One region of the Paenalcaligenes sp. GW821-LYS-B07-1 genome, then DNA from elsewhere that is predicted to be linked to it. Evidence: predicted binding sites of a transcription regulator. Region 1 holds the regulator's gene; the other holds the start of a gene.
What was found. Region 1 encodes FliA, which starts transcription of late flagellar genes. Its sites were predicted from a motif close to CTAAAGTTTNNNNNNNNNNNGCCGNTA; they were not measured.

Region 1 (11,948 bases):
TGCTTGTTGCAGCATGCTGCTGGTGATGTTTGCAATAGTCTCGTACTGTTGTAGGAGGGTGGGGTTGTTGGTGCTCATGATGGTGGTGCTCGGTGTAGAGATGCCAGTCAAAAGAGGGGTCGCCTCTTTAGGTGCGTTGTGGGTCAACGGCGGTAACCCAAGCTTGCCCAAGCTCTTCTAGTAGCTTGTCAGCAGTATCTAGTTTGGTGCGGTCAGCATCCAAATTTGCACGCAGTAAATGGTGCAGGACAATGTCGTAAGCAGCAATGAGATTTTGTGCAACCTCACCACCTTTTTCGGTGTTCACTGCAGCTTTTAGGCCGCTATCGACGATGTCTATAGCTTTGGATATAGCCTTACCACGCTCGGCTATATTATTTTTTTCAAAATGCAGTTTGGCTTGAAGTATGGCGGCCCGTGCCCCCTGAAACAATAAAGTGATCAGGCGTTCTGGAGAGGCGCTAAGAACTTCTGTTTCCAGACCTATGTTGGCATAGGTCTGTACCGATCGTTGGCCGTAGCCGCGTCTAGTGGGGGCGTAAGTCATAACTATTTTTTATCGCTCATGTTGCCAAGCATGGAAAGTTGTTGGCTTAGGTAGTTGCTGATACCACCCATATCACTCATCATTTTGTCTAAGCTGGAAAATTGCTTTCTGTAAGCTTCCATGGTGGTTTCAATGCGTGTTTCAGCAGCAAGCATTTGCTTATCAATGTCTTTGATGTTTTTGGTAATGCTGTCGCTAGTCAGTGCCAATAAGCCATCTTTTTTCTTAAGGTAAGTTTCGGTGTTGTCTACTAAGCGCTGACCTATGGCTTTTTCGCCAGAGAAAAGCTTCGCTACATCGCTGTAGTTTTCTTTAATTGCTTCGTCTAGTTTTTTCTGATCCAGCTCCATCACGCCTGTGCTGGGGTTGATCTTGATACCTAGCTGAGACAGGTTGCGCACATCACCATTACTTAAGTTGTAGCTGATGGCTTCGCGCATATCTGCTTGCATGCGACGTGGCAGAGCTTCGCCGGTAAGGGCGCTGCCTTGTTGTTTGTCTATGTCGAATTTGGTCTGTGCAGCGATGGTGCTGTGCAGATTGTTGTAGGCCGTCACAAACTCTTGGATCAGTTTGCTGGTGGCGGCGTCATCACGCGTAACAGCAACTCTGGAAGGTTTGCCATTTTCGCTGGCAGAAGTGGTTTGGTTTAGTGTGAGCGTAACGCCTTCAATCGCGTTTTCAACGGTGTTGCTTTGGCTAGTAATCGTGATGCCATCAATGCTGATTTCAGCGTTTTGGGCAGCTCGTACTGTGAAGGAGTTAGTGTTGTTGGCATCAAAGCCAAGAAAATCGTTCAGTTGATCGTTGTCTTTGACTTCGATTTTGCTAACGGAGTTCGCTGTACCTGTTTTGCTGGAGCTGATAACGAGGTGAGACTTACCGCCGTCATCGTTAATTAGGGTGGCGCGTATGCCTAGTTTTGGATCGCTATTAATGGCTTGAACCATGCCTTCCATGGTGTTTTCGAAACCACCAAGATCCACTTCGTGCGTATCACCATTTTCCATGGTGACGCTGATTTTTCCACCTTCTTGATCGCTCAGAACCTTAGTGCGATCTTCGGTTTTAGTCAGACGTTGTGCCGTGGCGAGGTGTTTAACTTCCACATCATAGGAGCCCGCAATAGACTTGTTATTGGCGGTGACTTGTATGGCCTCGTTGGAGCTAGTGGCTTTGTAAGCGCTGAATACAGCGGGGTCAGCTAGCTTTTTGCCTATGCCCTGTAGCGCATCTAGCGAGCTTTTGAGTTGGCTGTAGCCAGACAGGCGTGCTTCGGCCGCTGATTTGCGGTCTTGAATAAGCGCCAGCGACATGTTTTCTACCTTGCGCAGGTCAGCCAGAATTTTGTCTACAGGTAGGCCTGAGCCTACACCAACGGATGAAATTGCCATGAATCGAGCTCCTTGTTCTGTATTGTGCCTGAGTCAGTCTGCTTACAAAGCGACTGTTAGCGTGCCTAAAGTTCCTTAGATCAATGGTTTCGTTACCATTTATGCCTTAGTGCTGATGCCTTTTCCTTGGAATTGAGCAATCATTTTGGCGACTGCCATGACGGCCTCGGAGGGCACTGTGCGAATCACTTCGCCACTGTCGTTATCCACGATAGAAAGCACGATGCGTTGTGTGTCTGGGTCTATGTCAAAGCGCAAGCCCGTAGACCATGCCTGCATATCTTGATTCAGCGTTTCCAGCGCTTTATCTAACGTGCTTTTTTCCCATTCAAACTCATAAGCTGTATGTTTGCCAAAAGGAGTGGGGTGCTTATCGGCCGTGGATTTCTCTGTGGCTGCTGATTCAGTCACGGTTACCGCCGCATTAACCTCAGTAACAGCATCCGATTCCAAATTTTGTTGGGCGGAGATGAGCGCTGTGGAAGAAAGCGATAAAGTGTGTCCTGTAGGGTTGATCATGCGATGTCTCCGATCCGGGACGGTTAGCACAGGGCAAGCTGGAAGGCTGCCAGTAAGGGTATAAGGAATCTATAGGGTTTAACGGATCACAAAGAAAAATCTTTAGTGGCCCTTAAAGGGCAATAGCCGAGCTAATGGTGCGAATAGGCGTGAAAATCAGCGTTTGATTCATAGACCTCAAATGCGATGTAGGCCTGAGAATAGCTAAATTATGTGTAAGCATTTCCGGATCTATCGCACATGACCGCTTCAGAAAACGCTTTGATCGAGAAGTACGCGCCGCTCGTAAGACGACAGGCGCTTCTGCTCGTGTCGCGTCTGCCTTCCAGCGTCGAGCTGGATGATCTTATCCAAGCCGGTATGATCGGCTTGCTGGATGCCGTTAGGCGTTATCAAGTGATGGTAGAGGCGCAGTTTGAAACCTATGCCGTGACCCGTATACGTGGTGCCATGGTTGATGAGCTACGCAGTCAAGACTGGTTACCCCGTAGTGTGCGCACTAAGGCACGCCAAATTGATAATGCAGTCACTGCGCTGCGTCAGCAATTAATGCGCGAACCACTAGAGTCTGAAATCGCTGAACAGCTAGATCTCACCATAGATCAGTATTACCAATTGCTAGAAGAAGCCAGCGGTGTGCAAGTGTTGCACTATGAAGATTTGGCAAGGCGAGAAGAAGGGGTTGGCGACGCCTTGGAGTTCCTCTCGGGGGGGGCAAAGCCGTCTTCACCTTTGGAAAATCCGCTGTTGCAGCTAGAATCCCAAGCGTTACGTGGCGCGTTGATATCAGCTATTGACCAATTGCCCGAACGAGAAAAGCTACTGCTGTCGTTACAGTTTGAGCAAGACCTGAATCAAAAAGAGATAGCGATGGTGATGGAAGTCACAGAGGGTAGGGTTTCGCAATTACGCAGTCAGGCTATTGCCCGTATTCGTGCGGCGCTATCGCGAGAGCAATGGGAGTACTCACCGGGTAGTGTGGAGTACTCCGCATTGCTGTAATGCGGCCGCATTACTATTTCTTCATGGCCGCTTCTAGTGCATTAGCCAGTTCTACTACAGACGCTGCATAAAAGTAGCTGCGGTTGTAGTGGGTAATGGAAAAGAAGCTAGGGGTGGCAACGCGGTACTCAACGGTTCCGCGAGGCTCATCCACCAAATTCACAATACCCAACGGTACAGATGCCAATGCGCCGGGCGCACGTTGGTTGGGATATAGCGTGTTCCAGTTCAACGTGGCTTCGAGTCCACCCGTAACTAAGCTTTCTGGTTGTGCGGGCAGAGGTACATCTAAAAAGGCGGGTTGGCCGACTACCCAGCCGTGTTCCAGCAAGAAGTTAGCGATAGAGGCACTGACATCCGCAATAGAATCATGCAGATTAATGTTGCCGTTGTTATCACCGTCTTTGGCGTAACGCAGCAAACTGCCAGGCATAAATTGTGGCAAGCCCATGGCACCAGCAAAAGAACCCTCAACAGCGCTGGCATCCAATATGCCGGCTTGGTGTAGGTAAATCAGGTCAGCCAGTTGGTTACGAAAGAGTTCGCCACGTTCTGGGCGGCTATCGTCGGGGTAACTAAAGCCTAAGGTGCTCAGTACTTCTAGTACATTGAAGTCGCCTGTGTATTTACCATACAAGGTTTCGACGCCAATGATGGCTACTAATATAGAAGCAGGCACACCATATTGCTGTTCGGCTTTGGCTAAGGTTTCGGCATGGTTACGCCAGAAAGCGACGCCTTCACGTATGCGAATGGGTTCTACAAAGCGGTTGCGGTAGGTGACCCAGCTTTTTTTGATGCGGCCTTTACTAGGTGCCATCAGTTTTGCTGCGGTGGCATTGTATTTTGCCTGTTGCAGCAGAGAGGTAGTCAATGCGACAGGAATTTGACGTTGTGCTTCTAAGGCTTGCGCCCATTCCAATGCCCAAGGCTGTAATGTGCCGTCGGCACGTACAGGCGGTTGGCGTCTGGCAGCGCTGGAGCTACCTGCATTCAAGTCTTCATAAATGACTAGCTCGCGGTGGCCTGAATTCACCGTGTTAACAGGTGATGCAGGTGCGCTGACGCTAGAGGGCACTACGGCAGTATCCGTAGCAGGAGTTGAGTGCGGAGAGGCACAGCCCGTTAGTAGGGCAAGTAATAGGCAGCTTCGTAGAATAGTCACGGCGATAGGCATGAGATGGCGTTCCTTCAAGACCCACTATGTTACTGGTTTTGCGTGACGACTGTATATGCTGAAACCGTAAAAGTTCGGTACTGACATTGTGAGTAAAACTGCAGTCATTGTGATAATTTTGCAGTATAAACGCTGCAGATTTAGGTATAGTGATAGGTTGGGTATGGTGATTTGCAATCACTCAAACTATGAGTGCCATTGAAATTTGTTTAAAAGTGTTTTGGAGATAACCGGATGAAAGTCTTGGTACCCGTGAAGCGCGTCGTTGATTACAATGTAAAAGTACGCGTGAGATCTGATCAAAGCGATGTAGATATTGCTAACGTCAAAATGTCGATGAACCCCTTTGACGAGATTGCTGTCGAAGAGGCTGTGCGTCTGAAAGAGCAGGGCGTGGTCAGTGAAGTGATTGCAGTGTCATGCGGTGTGACAGCTTGCCAAGAAACCTTGCGTACAGCGATGGCCATTGGTGCTGATCGCGCTATCTTGGTTGAAACTGATGCAGAACTGCAGCCTTTGGCCGTATCCAAACTGTTGAAAGCAGTGGTGGACAAAGAGCAGCCACAACTGGTGATTCTGGGCAAACAAGCTATTGACGACGACGCTAACCAAACAGGCCAGATGTTGGCTGCTTTGTTGGATTGGCCACAAGCTACCTTTGCAAGCAAGGTAGAGTTGGCTGCTGATTCCGTGCAAGTAACGCGCGAAGTAGATGGCGGTCTGGAAACTCTGAAATTGAATCTGCCAGCTGTTATCACTACCGATTTGCGCTTGAATGAGCCGCGTTATGTCACGCTGCCCAATATCATGAAGGCGAAGAAAAAGCCTTTGGAAACCATCAAGCCCGAAGAGGTTGGCGTTGATGTAAGCCCGCGCTTGAAGACACTGCAAGTTAGCGAACCACCTGCACGTTCTGCAGGGGTGATCGTGGCAGATGTAGCTGCCTTGGTTGAGAAACTGAAAAACGAAGCAAAGGTGATCTAAGTCATGGCTATTCTTGTAATTGCAGAACATAACAACGAGAGCTTGAACGTTGCGACTCTGAATACGGTTGCAGCAGCAGCTAAGATTGGTGGTGATATCCACGTTTTGGTAGCTGGTCACAATGCTAAAGCTGCTGCTGATAGCGCAGCTAAGGTTGCTGGCGTAAGCAAAGTATTGTTGGCTGACGATGCTAGCTTGGCTGATGGCCTGGCTGAAAACGTGGCTGCGCAAGTGCTGGCAGTGGCTGGTGATTACAGCCACATTCTGTTCCCAGCTACGTCTTCCGGTAAAAACGTTGCACCTCGCGTAGCAGCTAAACTGGATGTGGCACAGGTTTCCGACATCATTGCCGTAGACTCAGCTGATACGTTCAAGCGTCCAATCTATGCAGGTAACGCAATTGCTACTGTGCAGTCCTTGGATGCTAAAAAAGTGATCACTGTGCGTACTACCGCATTTGATCCTCAAGCAGCCGAGGGTGGTTCTGCTGCCGTTGAAAGCGTAAGCGTTGCCGCTAACTCTGGTAAATCCCAATTCGTGGGTCGTGAAGTAGCGAAGAACGACAGACCTGAACTGACAGCAGCATCTATCGTGGTGACTGGTGGTCGCGGTATGGGTAGTGCCGATAACTTCAAACTGCTAGAGCCTTTGGCTGACAAACTGGGTGCTGCTATTGGTGCATCCCGTGCGGCAGTCGATGCTGGTTACGCTCCTAACGACTGGCAGGTGGGTCAAACTGGTAAGATCGTTGCTCCACAACTGTACGTGGCATTTGGTGTGTCTGGTGCGATTCAGCACTTGGCTGGTATGAAAGACTCCAAAGTCATCGTTGCGGTTAACAAAGATGCAGAAGCACCGATTTTCGGTGTGGCAGATTATGGTCTGGTGGCAGATTTGTTCACAGTACTGCCTGAGCTGGAATCAGCACTGTAATCGAGTATTTCCGTTTTATGCAGTAGAAAGCCCCACGAGTTATGTGGGGCTTTTTTGTTTTTGCTGCAAACAATGCCACTATAAGGTTATTTCTAATAGTTATTTGTATGTGCTTTTTAATGCTGGGAGAATATATTCATTCTAAGCCGCTGTAAGGCGACTTATTCATAGATTCATGAAAATGACCAAGGAGTGATTTATGGCTACATTGCGTTTGGGTGACATTGCCCCTGATTTTGAACAGGAATCTTCCGCTGGTAAGATTCGTTTCCATGAGTTCCTTGGCGATAGCTGGGGTGTATTGTTTTCTCACCCAGCAGACTTCACGCCAGTCTGCACTACCGAGCTAGGCTATACCGCTAAATTGGCTGATGAATTCGCTAAGCGTGGCGTCAAAGTGATCGCTGTATCGGTGGATGGCAACGATTCCCATAAAGAGTGGATTGCTGACATTAACGAAACCCAGAAAACCACAGTGAATTTCCCTATTTTGGCTGATGAAGATCGTAAAGTTTCTGAGCTGTACGACATGATTCACCCTAACGCCAGCACAACCGTGACAGTGCGTTCTGTGTTCATTATTGATCCAGCTAAGAAAATACGTCTGACCATTACATACCCTGCTAGCACAGGCCGTAATTTCAACGAAATTTTGCGTGTGATTGATTCTTTGCAACTGACAGACAATCACAGCGTGGCAACACCAGTGAACTGGGAAGATGGTCAAGACGTGATCATCGTGCCATCACTGAAAGACCCTGAAGTGATTAAACAGAAGTTTCCTAAAGGCTATACGGAAGTGCGCCCTTACTTACGCATTACCCCGCAGCCTAATAAGTAATACGTAGACGCTTGCTTGCTACGCAGTTCAGCCCTCTGTGGTGTTATACGCCACAGAGGTTTTTTTATGCTTGCCTCAAATGCTGTTAATCTATACAGTACTGTATAAGAAAACAGTTAATTGAGGTGCGTTATGTCTTTCACTACGTATAGAGAACAACAGAGTCACAGCGTGTCATCCCATATGCGTTCTGCAGTCTTAGATGCTTCTTTCCCTGCAGAGCAAAACTGCTATTTAACCGCTAAGCGTTCACAGCGTTATTCCAAAGTACTGGATATCTGTTTGGTTGCCTTGTGGGGCGTATCTATTCCAGGTTTGATGTGGCTGGGTGCGTATAGCGGCTTATAAGCGTTTAGGGGACTAAAGTCGTCCATTCTAGGGTACGGAATTTTTGATCGGCTAGTTGTTCGGCACGATGTAGTGTGTCGGCATCCAGCGATACCTCTTCCAGCGGTGCTAGCTTTCTGAACTGCTCTATCATGCAGTTAATAATTGCTTCACGCTCCAGCCCGGTTTGGCTACGTAAAGGGTCTACACGTTTTTTAGCGCTGGTAGTGCCTTTATCCGATAGTTTCTCTTTGCCGATGCGCAGCACTTCTAGCATCTTGTCGGCGTTAATGTCGTACGCCAGCATGGTGTGGTGCAGCACCGCTTTAGAGCGTCTGGCCTGAGCCGCGCCACCAATCTTGCCCTTGCTGCTGGTGATGTCATTTAAAGGCTGATACCACGCATCTATACCCAGCGTTTTCAATGTTTCTACTACCCAGCTATCCATTAGCGCGTAGGACTCTTGAAAACTCATGCCGTGTACTAGCGAGTCAGGGGCACAAATAGAGTAGGTGATGCCATTGCCTGGCTCAAGAAACATAGCGCCACCGCCACTAATACGACGTACCACAGAAATATCGTGGCGTGCTGCACCTTCTGGGTCTACTTCGTTTTTTAGTGATTGGAAACGGCCAATAATCACTGTAGACGATGCCCATTCCCAAATACGCAATAATGGGGGGCGCTTACCTGTGCCTACGTCATCGGTCAGGATCTCATCCAGTGCCATGTGCAAGGCAGGGTCTTGTGGTAAATCGTGAATCAACTGCCAGCGGTAGTGATTCCAGTCTGTACGTGTGGTCATGCTAGGGCTCTCCCTACAACAACAGCAACAGCTGCGGCGTCAAAGCCGAATAGCTGAGCCTCAGCGGGTAGCGACTGTTCAACGGCAGCCTCAATAGTAGCGGCATCACTGGTAGCAGCTAAGCCTGTTAAGGCATGGTTGATGTGATCCAGAGCTTCGGGAGGTTCCAGAAAGAAATCACCGCTAAGTTGTACGTTAGCTAACTGATTATCGTGAACCTCAAAGTCTATAACCACCAGTTTTCCACCGGGGACTTTATATTCACCATGCTTCATGTGTATGTTCCTGAGTAAACGGTACGGTATGCACTGGCGCAGTGCATCATCAGACGTACGCAAAACGAGTACTCCTGAGGGCATCGTTCCGCGCTAAGTTGTATGCTAGCTAAATTCTGTGTGTTTTAGGGGGATATGCTACGTTTGGCCTTGAAAATAAGGATTTTTTTCAAGATGGGTGCTAAAATACCGAGTTCATCCTCTGATGGGTAATTAGGTCTATAAACTTTAAGATAGACTTGAAAATGGCAAACAATACCCAGTCAAGATGCTTTGGAGCTTATTGTGAATCTTATCGAAATCCTGGAACAGGAAGAAATCCAACGCCTGACAAACGGCCAAGCATTGCCTGAGTTCGCTCCTGGCGATACCGTTGTCGTAAACGTAAACGTTGTTGAAGGTACACGTAAACGTGTACAGGCTTACGAAGGTGTAGTTATTGCTCGCCGTAACCGTGGCCTGAACTCTTCTTTCATCGTGCGTAAAATCTCTTCCGGTGAAGCTGTGGAACGTACATTCCAGTTGTACTCCCCACAAGTAGCAAGCATTGAAGTTAAACGTCGTGGTGCTGTGCGTCGCGCGAAACTGTACTACTTGCGTAGCCGTTCCGGTAAGGCCGCTCGTATCAAAGAAAAATTGGTACGCAAAAACGCTGCTCAAGCGTAAGCGCTGTAATACCATCAGAAAGGGCACCTTAGGGTGCCTTTTTTGAAACCAGAGAGTTCTTAATGTCTGAAATCATGCCTACAGATGTAAAACGGAGCACGTGGTTTAACCCAGAAACCCAACCCGTTATTGCCGTAGACTCCTTGCCTAGCTTGGCTAAAGAAGCCTTGCAGGAAGATTTCATTCGTGAGGCTTTCAAAGAAATGCCCTTGGGCCAAGTTGATCCACACTTTCAAGGCCAATTTGTAGAAAATTTTACCGCAGCACCCACGGCTATTCCTGCTGCCGTGTATTTGGGGTTGCAACAGCGTGAGACAGGTATGTCCATGCTGTTTACTCGTCGTTCTGCACAATTACTGCATCATGCTGGGCAAATTAGTTTTCCGGGAGGACGCATAGACCCCGAAGACCTAAGCGTGCAAGCAGCTGCATTGCGAGAAACGCATGAAGAGGTGGGTATTGATCCTGACTATCTAGAGCCGTTAGGGCAGCAACCTATCTTTTTAAGCTCATCAAGTTTTGCTATGTGCCCTGTAGTGGGCATGATTCACCCTGGCTACCGTATTGTGCCGTCCCCGGCAGAAGTGTCAGAGGTGTTTGAGGTGCCGTTATCGGCATTATTGGACCCTAGTCAGCACACCTTGCATCAAGTGCAAATCAATGGTGTGAATTACCGCCAGTATTTTGCCATTCGTTGGCAGCAGCATTTTATTTGGGGGGCTACGGCGGTGATTGTCCGTAATTTCTACCATTATTTGCATGCTGCACACCAACGCTTAGCCTAAGGCTCAGTACCGGCTTTGCGCCTCGTATTCCGCTAGCAAACGCTCATATAAGGCGTAGCGTTCTGGGTGAATTTTTCCTGCCTTAAGCGCTGCCACAATACCGCAATGTGGTTCATGGCGATGTGTGCAATTATAAAACTTGCAGTTCGTCAGTTCTTCCACGAACTCAGGAAACCCTCGAACAATATCAGCGGGTTCTAGGTGGGCTAAGCCAAAGGTTTGGAATCCAGGGGAGTCTATAAGTTGGCCCGTGACGCCAGGGATATGGTACAGACGTGTGCTGGTAGTGGTGTGTCTCCCTGTACCTAATGCCTCGGAGTGTGTTTGGGTATGTGCGTTCGCTTCAGGGATTAGTGTGTTTAGTAGTGTGGATTTACCCATACCGCTTTGTCCCAATAGCAGCGTGCAGCGGTTTTCTAATATGGGATACAGCAGGCTTTTAACTTGTTCTTCATTGAGCGCACTAAGCTCAATGATAGGAATATTTAAATCGGCCAAAGGCTGTAATTGTTGTCTAGCACGTTCTACGCTAGGTAGGTCGGCTTTATTTAGAATGATAATTGGGGCAATGTCAGAAAACTCGGCTGCTACCAGTGCACGGCCACAGAGGTCCTCTGAGAAAGGTGGTTCTGCGGCGACCACAATCAGTAGTTGGTCAATATTGGCGGCAAATTGTTTAGAGCGCGCCTCGTCTGATCTATATAGCAGATTGCGGCGATCATGTATGGTTTCTATGGTACCTTGTTCTGCGCTTTGGACACTAAAATCTACCTTATCACCCACGCAAATACCGCTGCGCTTGCCGCGTGTGTAGCACTTACGTACATCACCGTTTTCGTCTTCTACAAAATAGTGACGGCCATGTGCTGCGATAACGGTACCACTAGATAGATTGCTGGTTTTCATAACGTTCCAAGTGTTGGAGGCGGCTTAGGGCACTAGGGTGGGTGTCGTAAAAAGCGGAGTGCAAAGGGTCGGGCGTTAAGGTTGCTGCATTATCGTTATAGAGCTTCAGCAACGCATGGCGCAGATGTATGGATGGACATTGTGCAGCGGCAAACGCATCTGCTTGGTATTCGTGCTTTCTGGAAGACAGGTTGGTTAAGGGAGTGATCCAGAAAGTGAACACGGGTAGGCACAGGAAGAACAGCACCAAGGCCATGCCATCGTTGGCCCGGCCTAATTGTGGAATCACACCTAGGTCTACATAAAACCATGCTTTTTGAGAAAGCCAGCCTAGCAGTAGGAACACTAACAGTGAGCCTAGAAAATTAAAAATCAGGCGCTGGCGTATGTGGTGGTGCTTAAAGTGACCCAGTTCGTGCGCCAGTACAGCTTCAATTTCTTCATCGTCTAGTTTGTTGAGCAGCGTGTCAAAAAACACGATGCGTTTGTTATTACCCAAGCCGGTGAAATAGGCGTTGCCATGAGCAGAGCGTTTGGAGCCATCCATGACATACAAGCCATTCAATTTAAATTGACAACGTTCCGCTAGTGCATTGATGCGATCACGTAGGCTGTCGCGTTCTAGGGGCTTGAAGCTGTTGAAAAGCGGGGCGATGAATGTGGGGTACGCCCAAATCAAAAATAGGTTAAAACCCACCCAGAACAACCATGCCCATAACGGCCATTGCGCCCCAGCTTTTTCCATGAAGAGCAAAATGGCGCCAGCGCAAATGCTTAGCAATACCAT
Region 2 (11,948 bases), 940 kb from region 1:
AGCAGGTGCTCATGCTTACGCTGTGAAAGACGGTCGTTACACCTCCTTGAGTCAATGGCGTAAAGACGAGAATGGCAACTTGGTAGGCCGTATCGAATTGCCTATGGCTGTAGGCCTGGTAGGTGGCGCAACGAAAACTCACCCACTGGCACAGTTGTCCTTGAAATTGTTGGGCGTGAAGTCCGCCAATGAATTGGGTGAAATTGTGGCAGCCGTTGGTTTGGCTCAGAACATGGCTGCGATGCGTGCTTTGGCAACAGAAGGTATCCAACGTGGTCACATGGCACTGCATGCTCGTAATATTGCCGTGGTTGCCGGTGCAGAGTCTCACGAAGTAGACGAAATCGTAGAGCAAATGGTGGCAGAAAAAGACGTACGTAATGACCGTGCTCGTGAGTTGTTGGAGCAACTGCGCGCGCGTTAATAGCCTATATGTGCTTGTTGGTGGGTCGGCTCACAAGGTCGGCCTGCCATTTTAAGGAGAGTCATCGTGGAGAAGACCATGAACAATAACAGTGCAGACGCAACGTCTGCATCCACGGAAACGCAGGTACCAGGGGATCTGGTAGAAGTTTGGGGTGATACCGTTAGTTATGCCCAGTTAGTAAAGGCCATTCTGATCGGTATTGTGCTAAGTACAGCCACCTTTTATTTAGGGCGTTGGTTCTTGCTGCCACGCGTATCTGAACCGGCTTTAGCTCATGCGTACAGCATGTTGTTTGGCTTGTTTGGATGTTTGTTGGCGGGTTTTGTATGTGCCAAAATGTTCAGCCCTAAACGCGAAATCCTGCAACCTGATGAGCAAAGTATGGAGTGGTTTGACCACCTAGTTGCTCAATGGAAAGAAGAGGGTAGAGAGTTGGGTGATGTGACACAGGTACCTGAGTCCGTCAAACAAGAGCTAAAAGAGCTGAATCTCTACGACGCATTTCTTCAAAAACAAAAAGAACAATAATAGGAGGCTTACATGGAAGTTTTTATTGAGCAGTTTCTCTATGCCTTTGCCTTTGGGTTGGCGGGTGCCGTACTGTTTTCAGCCATCGGTTTAATTTCCGGTACGGATGAAACCACTACCTTAGCGCCGCTGACCTTATTGGTGATTTTGTTGGGTGCTCCTCCTGTTGGTGTGTTCACCTTCTGGATGTCGGCAGCCATTGCCAAGCACATGACGCACGCGATTCCTACGGCATTGCTGGGTATTCCAGGTGACACCTTGGCGACACCGCTGGTATCGGATGCCAATGCCATGCGTCAGTTAGGGGCCCCGCACATCGCGTTGCGTAAGATGATTTCCGGGGCGATTATCTCGGCTTTCATCGCCGTACCTAGCGCCATGCTGTTTGCATCCTTGTTGGCACCCTTTGGCGGCACCATCACCAAATTCGCCCCCTGGATTTTTGCCTTTGCGGCCATTCTGATTACATGGTTCTCGCCAGGTAAAGTCGCTTCCACCATGCTGTTGATTCCTTTTGTGTGCTTGATCATTGCACTGCAAAGTTTCACTGCAAAATTCGATGTTAAATTGTCGGTGAGCTACTTCTTAGGTATTGCGATTGGTCCATTGATTGCGGATCTGTTCACTGTGTTTTCCCCTCAAGGTAAAAAACACATGCGTCGTGATCGCGTAAACCAGTTGTCTATCGCACCAGAACTGAAAAGCTGGGATGGTTACTTCCCTAGCCCATTCAAAGTGCTGGATAAACAGCAAATCAAATGGACAGGTATTACCTCGGTAATTTCCAGCGCGACCTTTGTGTTCAGCCCTGTAGCCATGACAGTAGCGCTGGGTGAGTTTGTGGCATCGCGCTTCAAACAAATCTACCAACGTTTAACCACCAGCTTGGCCGTTAAAAACGGTGTGACTGAATCCACCTATATTGCCGAAGCGCTGATTCCGCTGGTAGCTTTTGGTTTGCCACTGAGTCCCGTAGCGGCTGGCCCTGCAGCGCCCTTGTTTAACGCACCACCGGTGTACACCGTTGGGGGCGATGGCGTAGAGCCGTTTAACTTGCACAACTTGTTAAGCCAATGGGAATTCCTGGGCTACGGCATGTTGTCCGTGTTGATCGCTGCGATTGTGGCCTACCCATTTGCCATGAACTATGCTCGTCGTGCCGCGCTGTTCGTGTCCAAGCGCATTAGCCATGAAGCCATTATTGCTACCTTTGTTGGCCTGATTGTGGTCATCAGTTTGTGGGAAGGTGGTATTCTTGGTCTGTTGGTTATTCTGACCATGGGTCTAGTGGGCGGCATGCTATCACGCCATTTTGGCTTTAATACTGGCTGCCAGTTCATGGGTTACTACATGGCGATTTTGACAGTTCCGGCTTTATTGGCATTGGTAGGATGAGATGAGCGATACATACGTTAGACTCACTGAAGTGGGCGCGAGAGACGGCTTGCAAAACGAGAAAGCCGTCATCACCTTGGAACAACGACTGACCTTTCTAGAGCATCTAGTAGAGTGCGGTTTTCCAGCTATAGAAGTGGGCGCGTGTGTGTCGCCTAAGTGGGTGCCGCAAATGGTGCAAAGCGATGAACTATACCAACGGCTGGTAAAGCCCGAAGGTATAGACTTCAGCTTGCTCACACCCAATCAAAAAGGCTTTGAGGCAGCGGTAGCTGTGCAATGTAAAGAGGTGTCTATCTTTACAGCGGCTTCCGAGAGCTTTGTGCAAAAGAATATCAACAGCACCATTGAAGACAGCTTGGCACGCTTTGCAGATATCGCTGCACAAGCCAAAGAGCTGGGCATCAAAGTGCGTGGCTATGTGTCTACCATTGTGGACTGCCCTTACGATGGCCCAACCGATCCAGCCAAAGTCGCTTACGTGGCTAAAAAACTGTACGACATGGGTTGCTACGAAGTATCACTGGGTGACACCATCGGTACGGGTACGCCAGAACGCATTCGTACAGTCTTAAAGCATTGTAGTGATGTGATCCCCGTCGCAGCGTTGGCAGGCCACTACCACGACACATACGGTATGGCGATTGCCAACATCTATGCGTCGCTAGACTTAGGCTTGCGTAGCTTTGATGCGTCGGTAGCAGGCTTGGGCGGTTGCCCGTATGCTAAAGGTGCATCTGGCAACGTGGCGACTGAAGATGTGGTGTATTTGTTAGAAGGTTTAGGTCTACAAACCGGCGTTAATAAAGAAGCCATGCTCAAAGCAGGGCAGTACATTAGCCAAGTGTTGGGACGTCAAAATCAGTCCAGATTTGTACAGGCAACCTGCTCCGCATAAGCTAGTATTCTGCTTGCAGTACCAGAAGGCCCACAACAATGTTGTGGGCTTTTTTTGTTTGTAAAAGTCAATCTGTGAATGCTGATAGGTGGCCAAGGGAATCCCTTATACCGAAAGTGTAGTTTTGCTCGTAGCATCATGCCGGAAAGAGAAAGTCGCGGTTTCACCGCAGGGCACATGCTTTACCCAAACCTTGGTGTTGAGGCAGACGTATTTACATTAACCAGCAATAAAGACCTTAAGGATGCTGCCATGCTGCAATTCTATTTAGTATTTGTAGGCATTACGTTGTTCGTGAACGGAGTACGGATCTATAACAGTTACGCCACGGATACGAGCAAACATATAGGCATTAAAGATGCCGCCGTGGTGAATCTATTTACCGGCATTATGGGTGTGGTGTTGCTGACAGTCATGGTGGTGCGTTCAACCACTACAGGAGATAGCCTAGCACCAGCTGCGTATTCTGGATTGTTTGTGCTGACCTATATCTGGTTGGCCATCAATGCGTTTACGGGGGCAGACGGTAAAGCGTTTGGCTGGTTCTGTCTATTGGTGCCATTCATCGGTATCCCCGTAGCTATTTTGACCTTCTTGTCGGCGGTGACTGGCTTTGATTATTGGATGGTGTTTAGCTGGCTGGCCTGGTCTGTGTTGTGGTTCATGTTCTTTTTGCTGTTAGTGTGCCAGTTGCCTATAGGCAGGCTGACAGGTGTGGTGACGGCAGCGCAAGGGATTACGACAGCGTTGATGCCTGCGTTGTTGAACTTCTGGGGCATTATTTAAAGGTAGGACGTTCAGGCTGATTGCACGGGGAAGTTGAGTGGGTCAACTTCCCCGTTTTGTTTTTTTATGATGTTCATGTAGCAGCTCATCGAGGTGAGAGTGCTGTTGTTATAGGCTCTCTATAGCAAGATGAAGCAGTCTATGTTGGGAGTGAAAGCCCGCTTATCAACAACTATCTGCCGTAGTCTTAGGCTGCGAAAGTATTTTTTAATTTGTACACCAAATAAAAAAACACTTCCCTCCGCCTTCCCTTCATAGCTTGCCACGAGCTTTAGATAGGTCGCTACTGGGGGTTAAGTATATTTCTGTAGTAGAGACATGGAAATGTTCAACTCCCAAGGTTGGTAAGCTTTATGGCCGCTACACATACAGAAAATCCCATCTCTAAAGAAAGGGCGGTAACTCTCTCAGTATCAGGGGACGGAGAGGAAACTTTTTTGATTTGGTGTCTCAAATCACAAAAAGTATTCCTGCAGTCCCCCAGCGTGTGCGATGAATATGACAGAAGCCTCGGTCTTCCCAGAGCAGAGTTCCATTGTAGGAATGCTCCTAAAGTGGGTAGGAATTTTTCAGTAGCACTTAAGAAAAAAAAACGGCTGCCGTTATCACAACAGCAGCGTGCTCAGGCTGGGTTTTAACAGGTTGATCACGTGATGGGAGCAAAATTTTTTGTGATGCCCCCTAAAGCTTTAGTGATGTATGTCGTAAACAAGTTAATACAGGAAATAGCGCAGCACCCACCACTACAGTGATGGTTAAGGCGCTACCTAAACAGGGCTTTCCTGATTAACTAGCAGTTAAGTGCTGCAATTTTCCTCAAACAGGAGTCATTCATGTCTGTTATTAATACTAACTACTTGGCGCTGGTTTCTCAGAACAACCTGACCAAATCCCAAAACTCCCTGGGCACCGCTATTGAGCGTTTGTCCTCCGGTCTGCGTATCAACAGCGCAAAAGACGACGCTGCTGGTCAAGCGGTTGCTAACCGTTTCACAGCCAACATCAACGGTCTGAAACAAGCTGCTCGTAACGCTAACGACGGTATCTCTATTGCTCAGACAACTGAAGGTGCGTTGAACGAAATCAACGAAAACTTGCAGCGTATTCGTACACTGACAGTTCAAGCTACAACTGGTACTAACTCTGCAAAAGACTTGGTTTCCATCAACGAAGAGGTTGTTGCTCGCGTTCAGGAAATCAACCGTGTTTCCGAGCAGACTCAGTTCAACGGCGTTAAAGTTTTGGATAAAGGCGTACAAGACCTGCAAATTCAGGTTGGTGCACACGATAACGAAACTATCACTATCAAACTGGCAGAAACAAACTCCTCCGAGTTGTTCACTACTACTGGCTTGAAAGACATTACTGCAGCTACAGATCCTAAAGGTGCAACAGGTATCTTGGCTTCTTACACAGCGGCAACTCCAGCTGTTCCAGGTTCAGGTACTGCTGCAGGTACACCAGCAGGTGAAGAGAAGGCAGCTGTTGCAGAAGGTCTGTTGGCTGAAATTGATGCAGCTATCTCTAAAGTTGATAGCCAACGTAGTGGCTTGGGTGCGATTCAGAACCGTTTCCAATCTACTATCACTAACCTGAACAACACAGTGAACAACCTGTCCTCAGCTCGTTCACGCATTGAAGACGCTGATTACGCAGTTGAAGTGTCCAACATGACTCGTGCTCAGATTCTGCAGCAAGCTGGTACATCGGTCTTGGCGCAAGCTAACCAAGTACCTCAGACAGTATTGTCTCTGCTGCGTTAATCAGATGAATTAGCGTACTAAACCTACGCTGTCTGACACGCCTGGCGCTTTGTTATCAATAGATAATAAAGCGCCTTTTTGTTTTTTTGCTGTTTGTAATTGGAGTGTATGTAATGGCTCGTTCTGCGCAGAAGCGTTCGTTGACTGTAGCGCCCATCGATCAGTCGGTAAAAGCAGTAATGAAGCTACTGCAGAATACTCAGTTTGACGCTGCCCGAAATCAGCTGTTGGCATTGCGTGAGAAACATCCAGAGAATGCTCAGGTTATGGCCTTAGAAGGTTATACGTTGCACAAGCTGGATCGGATTCCTGAGGCTATAAAAGCCTATGAATGCGCACGTGAGGCAGGCTGGCAAACTGTTGAGCTATTAGTAGATTTGGCGCGATGCTTCAATAAAGCAGAAAAACCAGCAGATGCATTAATGGCACTAGAACTGGTGCTTAAAGAGCAACCCAACCATAGCATTGCATTGTCGCTCAAAGGGGATGCTCACAATCAATTGGCAGAGCCTTTATTGGCTCGGGATGCCTACCAAGCAGCTTTGAAACTAGACCCTAGCAATGTTCGTTTGTATATCAAGTCAACCAATTTAATGTCGTTGGATGATCCTGACGTTGCGGCTAATGTTTTAACGGAATATATAGAGAAAACTGAACTGCCTCCATTAGAAGAGGCGTTAGCGTTAGCGACGTTAGGGAAGCTATGCTTAGATAAAGGCGATGATGAGGGCGCTTTTGACTACTATCACCGTGCTAATTCATTGATGGATGCTAGCTTGGACCCTGTGGGGGCTGAGCAAGAAAATGAGCTAGTCATTAGGCAGCGGTTTTTTACGCCAGAGGTCTTTAAGACTCTGTCGCCGTTTGGATTGCCTGATGTCCCACAAATTATCATTATGGGTATGTCGCGCTCAGGTAAGAGCTTGCTAGAGTCTCTGTTTAGTGGTGTGAAAGGTGTGAGTCTAACAGGCGAGAGCAATTTTCTATTTGAATATAGCCAAGCTCACCAAGAGGGATATGCCGATTCCGTGGAGTGGTTAAAGCAGCAAACACCAAAAAAAGTCCGAGAGTTGGCCGAAGGATATGTAGAAAAACTGGGTACGGATTCAATCAAAATCAGTACATTGCCTGACGATTTGTGGAATCTGGGTTGGCTGGGCTTATGGCTGCCAAACGTACCTATTATTTTCTGCGTACGTGATGTGTTAGATCTAGGTGTGACAGGGTATTTTCAACAATACAAAGTCACAACAGGTACACGTCCTAGCTATAACTTGCATGCCTTAGGTAAGCAAATTGCGTGCTTTGAGAAAATGATGGAGCACTGGGCACAAGTATTGCCTAACCCTATCTACTTAGTTGAGTATGAAGAGTTGGTACGTAACCCCAAAGGGGTAATGGATAATCTGTTGTCTGGCTTAGGTTTGCAGCAAGAAAAAACCTACGAAGAAATCACGTCTGAGAATGCATCCATGGTGGGAGCTGTAGGCCCCATTAAGTCTGTTGCCTCTGCAATGCCGTTAACTGACCAGTTTGTAGGTTTTGGTCAGCGCTTTATCGACAAGCTGCAACCCTTGGTTGATGGCTATCAGAGCATTGTGGAGCAGTTTCCGCGTAAAGCAGTTCCTATGGCGGTTAGCTGCGCTTTGCCTGCAGTATTAAAAACCGATAAACCTAATCTGGCCGAGATTGCTGAGTTCTCTTGGACCTTACCCAAGGCGCTAACAGTCGTTGATAACGGCGGTTGCTTGTTGCGCGACGAGAAAACAGCAGAGCTGCTTGTTTCTAAAGCCGTGGGTTTGGTGGTGTTTGACCCTGCGGGTGATTTGGCGATACCAACTGAGTTGCAGCAAAACCCACAATTGCAATGTGTGAAGCAAGCCGCTTTGGGAGCAGGGCAGCCTGGCACCTTATATGCGTGTTTAGATGCGCAGTACAACAGTACTATTGAGCCGTTGCCTGAGGCCCAGTTACTAGGCAGACAGCGTCAGTCAGCCATGGTGTTGGCAAAGCTGCCTATCAATACCTTTGCGCTGGATGCCATTGGCGGTTTAGAGTCCGTAGATTGGTTAGTGTTAAGTGCTCAACACAACAACGTAGACATATTGCAGCATGGACAGCGTTGTTTATCGCAAGCCTTGGCCATACAGATAGGTATTAATTTCCAGCCTGTATATCACCAGCAAAGTTCTGTTGCTGAGCTGTCTAGTTGGGCGGCACAGAACGGATTTAGATTCTATAAGTTAGTGCATATGCAGTCCGGTTCTAGCATGTTACCTAGAGCGGATGTGGTGTACCAACCAGAAAATACTGAGTTGGATCAAGCGGCTATTTTGTTAGTGCCAGATGAAAATCGTCTAGCAACAATGAGTACTGTGCAGTTGATGCAATTGGCATTTTTGTTAGACACGGTTTATCACATTCATGACTTTAGTTACGCCTTACTGCAGCGTATCGATGTGGCGTTGGCTGAGAGCTATTTAAAGGCCAGAGGCTATTTCACGCGTAAACGTACAGGCCCTCACTACGATCAGTTGCAAGAGGTTCGAGAGGCCTTGTGGTCTGGCGAGCTAGTTGCTACCAAAAAACAAATTAACGAATGGCTGCAGCAGTATCCCTATGACGTGCAGTTGCATCGTTTGGGGGCTGAGCTATCCTCTTGGTCTGGGCATTTATATAAAGCCATTCCTCAGTTAGAAACAGCGATAGAGATAGCGCCTGATGAGTTGACTACTCATTTGACCAGTGTGGAAGTGCTGTTGCGCGCAGGGGTGTGGTGGGAAGCGTATGCCTTGGCGTTACAGTTGCTAGAACGGTTGCCTGGTAGTGCTGAGGTTCGTCGTTTGTATTGGGAAGCCCTGGTTATGCATCCGGTGCCTGAGCAGCAGCACATTGAGCAAGCCATTGCGCAGTTGGCCACTACACCATATTGCACTCATCCTTTATTAGCGGCACGCCAGTATTCGGTAGAGGGCCAGTTGTATGCGGCGAATCAGCAATGGGACCTCGCCTGGGCGGTTCATGATCGAGCGCTTGAGGCATTACAGCCTACGCAAGGGCCTTTGTATGCTGAGGCATTAATGCGTAAGGCTGACAGCTTGTATTTAGCTGGCGAGGTGGATCAAAGTTGCGAGCTATTGTGGCAAGCGAGCTCTATACATCCTTTTTCGCCATATAGCGTGCAGGCTAATCAAAAGTTCATTACTCGATTGTCAGAGGCTACTGATCCTGAACTGTCGAAGTTAGTTCCTATACATGCAGAAACTCAGCGCATGTGGGCAGGCTACCGCAATGACAAACTGCAAGTGGCATTCGGTGACTTTGGCCTACCTTATCAAGGTTTTGAGACCTTGAAGATGGCTGGTTCTAGACCTACGATGCATCGATTGCAAATCTATGGTCTGGAAAAAGACCTTCCTAAAAATGCACGTGCTCTAGATATAGGGTGTAACCACGGTTTCTTGTTGGTAGGCTTAGCGCCGCAGTTGTCCGCAGGTATGGGGTTTGATATCAGCCAGAGTTGTGTGGATGTAGGGAATGCCGTTGCCAAACACATGGGCTATGACCACATTCAACTGAGTAGCCAGCCTTTTGATGAGTTTGTGTGCAAAGAGAAGTTTGATTTAGTGATTGCTTGCGCGGTACACCGGTGGATAGGCGTGCCACTTAAAGAATTTGGCAAGAAACTACTCAGCTACTGCAAACCTGGTGGCATTGTGCTTCTGGAAAGCCAAGGTATGCGTAGCACATGGCAGAAAGAGATAGATTTTGATGCCAAGGCGACCACCATTGCTCAAGTGGGCTTTGAGGTGATCCGCAAAGGTAGTCTGTGTGACGATGGTATTAACTACAGAGAGTTCTGGGTGCTACGCCGCATAACCAAATAAGGCTACATGTTTGATAGTAAAAAGCCCTCAGATATCTCTGGGGGGGGGTTGTATGAGGTGTGCTAACCTGAAGGATGCGCTCTGAAGTGTACAACGTAGTAACGTTGCATCGTGGTAAGGGATGGACGTTTACAGCGTGGGGTGTACAAGCCCCCATTCCTTATAAATAGCCTGCAAATCGCGTGCACCATTAAGCAGCACTTTAGGCCCATTCCAATCCTGATAAAGCTGCTGGTAGCGTTTTCTGTTTTTAGGTGTGGCAATCAGCAGATGTTTAATCATGTTCCACTTGATGCTGTCTTGGGCACCTTCTAACGAACCTATATGTCCGGGTTCAAACAAGCATCGGCGTAGGTATCTAGCTAGACTCAGCGCCGTAGATATATCCATCACAATGATCCCCGTAGCACGCTCTAAGCGTTGTGGCATGCTGACTGAGTAATTACCTTCCATAATCCAGCGGTCTGCTTCTATGGCTGCATCGTGCAAGGCTAGAAACTCGTGGGTGGGTCTAGGTACCCAGTTGCTGTGAGGTTGGTGATACAGCTGATCCAGGTGTGTCAGCGGGATATGCTGTTGCTGGCTGATAGCCACGGCTAACGTAGACTTTCCGCTGTTTGACGGGCCTATGATGCAGATGCGAGGGCCAAGCTGGGCAAGAGTCATGAAAGCAGTAAAAAAGCAGCGAGTGGTTGTGCGCGTATGAACAAACTCAGAGGGCTGGCGGTAGATAAGCGTGAGTGTTATCTAAAGGGCGTTGACCGGATACGGTAGGCTTCTTAGAATGCCAGCCAGATTGTTAATGATGACTACAAAGGAATACATAGCATGATACATCCAGCTCCAAAAGTTGTGGTGGTAGGTGGCGGGATTATGGGGGCTTGTATAGCGTGGAATCTGGCCAAAGCGGGTGCTCAGGTACTAGTGCTAGAGCAGCATGCCGAGCCTGCTAGAGGCGCCACGCAGTGGTCTTATGGCTGGGTAGGAACTGCCAGCGTGTTGCCTAGTGAGGCGCCTCAGGCTTTTGCGCTTAAACAGACAGCCTTGCGTGAGTTTGCTGCATTGGAAAAAGAGCTAGGCACATTGCCCTATGCAGCGCGTGGTGCATTGGTCTGGGGCGAAAACGATGAAGAAACTCACCAACTCGTGGCGGAGCAGCAGGCGGTGGGTGTCACCATGTCACTAGTAGCTCAGGATGCTATTCGTCAGTTAGAGCCTCAACTGACGACTCTCCCTCAGTATGCTGCTTGGGCACCTGATGACTTTGCGATAGAGCCTATTATGCTGACTCAGCAACTTTTGAATGCCGCTAAGGGGTTGGGTGCAGAGGTACGCTATAACGTGGTTGTAGAGCGTCTACTAGTGCAAGGAGACACAGTTCTAGGTGTTGCTACCCCGCAGGGTGACATTCAAGCACAGGCTGTATTGCTCGCCAATGGGGCTGCGGTCAAAACATTGCTGAGAAATGTGGGGGTGGATGCGCCTGTGTATGAGGCGCCAGCCGTTTTGATGCGGTGGAAAGCTGATGAGGTCGGGATACGCCACTTGGTGTGTGCTAATGACCTAGAGCTTAGACCTGATTTACAAGGGGGCATCGTCATTGCGACAGATTACCCAGAAGAAGGAGAGGCAGGTTTAGAGGCGTTGGTGCAAAGGGTAAAAGCACGATTGCAGCAGTTAATTACACCTGCTCCTAGTCTGGAGCTGCGCGGTATGGCCGGTGCGAGACGGCCTCTTGTAGAGGGTGGTATGCCTTATAGAAAGAAACTATCAAATCTTACTAATTTATATACCTTAGTGGCGCATCCGGGCATTATTTTGTCACCTTATTTGGCTCGTTTGTCAGCGGAAGAGATAATAAAGGGTGTTTAGTTTTTAACTATGAGTGTTCATAAAAAATGGTATTTTAAATCCTACTATTTTTTATAACCATATAGCTAATGTTGCTATTAATTTTAATCTTTTCTTTTGCTGTTTTGTTTGGCTAAAGAGGCTCTTTCTCTTTCTTGAATACGCTGCCTGTTGATGGTTAGGGCATCCTCTGTAGGTGTCCAGTCATTCCAATAATAGTCAGGTATGAGAGGGAAATCTGCACGTTCTATCCCTGTAAATGATGGGTTGTATCCTCGCTTTTTCATCTCGGTAATGAGGGCAGCATGGCGTTTCTGTAGATAGCCTAGTCGTGTGTAAAAGAAGAGAACATGTCCTTTTCCAAGCGTATAAGTATCTGGTTGTAATAGCTTTGTTCGTTTTATGGATTTTTC

Region 2: AC3QL0_RS10190 (flagellin N-terminal helical domain-containing protein) is a predicted target of FliA. The motif match lies at 4,716-4,742, and genes of this name have one in related genera.

The regions. Positions count from the first base shown of each region.
Region 1 is NZ_CM179516.1:1,185,144-1,197,091, forward strand. It holds gene AC3QL0_RS05550 (flagellar protein FliT) at 1-111, opposite strand, end outside; gene fliS (flagellar export chaperone FliS) at 128-547, opposite strand; gene fliD (flagellar filament capping protein FliD) at 550-1,941, opposite strand; gene AC3QL0_RS05565 (flagellar protein FlaG) at 2,041-2,460, opposite strand; gene AC3QL0_RS05570 (RNA polymerase sigma factor FliA) at 2,701-3,462, shown strand; gene mltB (lytic murein transglycosylase B) at 3,476-4,639, opposite strand; gene AC3QL0_RS05580 (electron transfer flavoprotein subunit beta/FixA family protein) at 4,874-5,623, shown strand; gene AC3QL0_RS05585 (electron transfer flavoprotein subunit alpha/FixB family protein) at 5,627-6,556, shown strand; gene AC3QL0_RS05590 (peroxiredoxin) at 6,756-7,397, shown strand; gene AC3QL0_RS05595 (hypothetical protein) at 7,530-7,745, shown strand; gene AC3QL0_RS05600 (lipoate--protein ligase family protein) at 7,750-8,529, opposite strand; gene lplB (lipoate-protein ligase small subunit) at 8,526-8,804, opposite strand; gene rplS (50S ribosomal protein L19) at 9,090-9,470, shown strand; gene AC3QL0_RS05615 (CoA pyrophosphatase) at 9,533-10,255, shown strand; gene rsgA (ribosome small subunit-dependent GTPase A) at 10,259-11,161, opposite strand; gene AC3QL0_RS05625 (M48 family metallopeptidase) at 11,139-11,948, opposite strand, start outside.
Region 2 is NZ_CM179516.1:2,128,634-2,140,581, reverse strand. It holds gene AC3QL0_RS10215 (hydroxymethylglutaryl-CoA reductase, degradative) at 1-424, shown strand, start outside; gene AC3QL0_RS10210 (hypothetical protein) at 503-955, shown strand; gene AC3QL0_RS10205 (tripartite tricarboxylate transporter permease) at 968-2,350, shown strand; gene AC3QL0_RS10200 (hydroxymethylglutaryl-CoA lyase) at 2,352-3,248, shown strand; gene AC3QL0_RS10195 (AmiS/UreI family transporter) at 3,501-4,034, shown strand; gene AC3QL0_RS10190 (flagellin N-terminal helical domain-containing protein) at 4,868-5,797, shown strand; gene AC3QL0_RS10185 (sulfotransferase) at 5,911-9,684, shown strand; gene AC3QL0_RS10180 (P-loop NTPase family protein) at 9,814-10,350, opposite strand; gene AC3QL0_RS10175 (NAD(P)/FAD-dependent oxidoreductase) at 10,513-11,556, shown strand; gene AC3QL0_RS10170 (pyrimidine dimer DNA glycosylase/endonuclease V) at 11,640-11,948, opposite strand, start outside.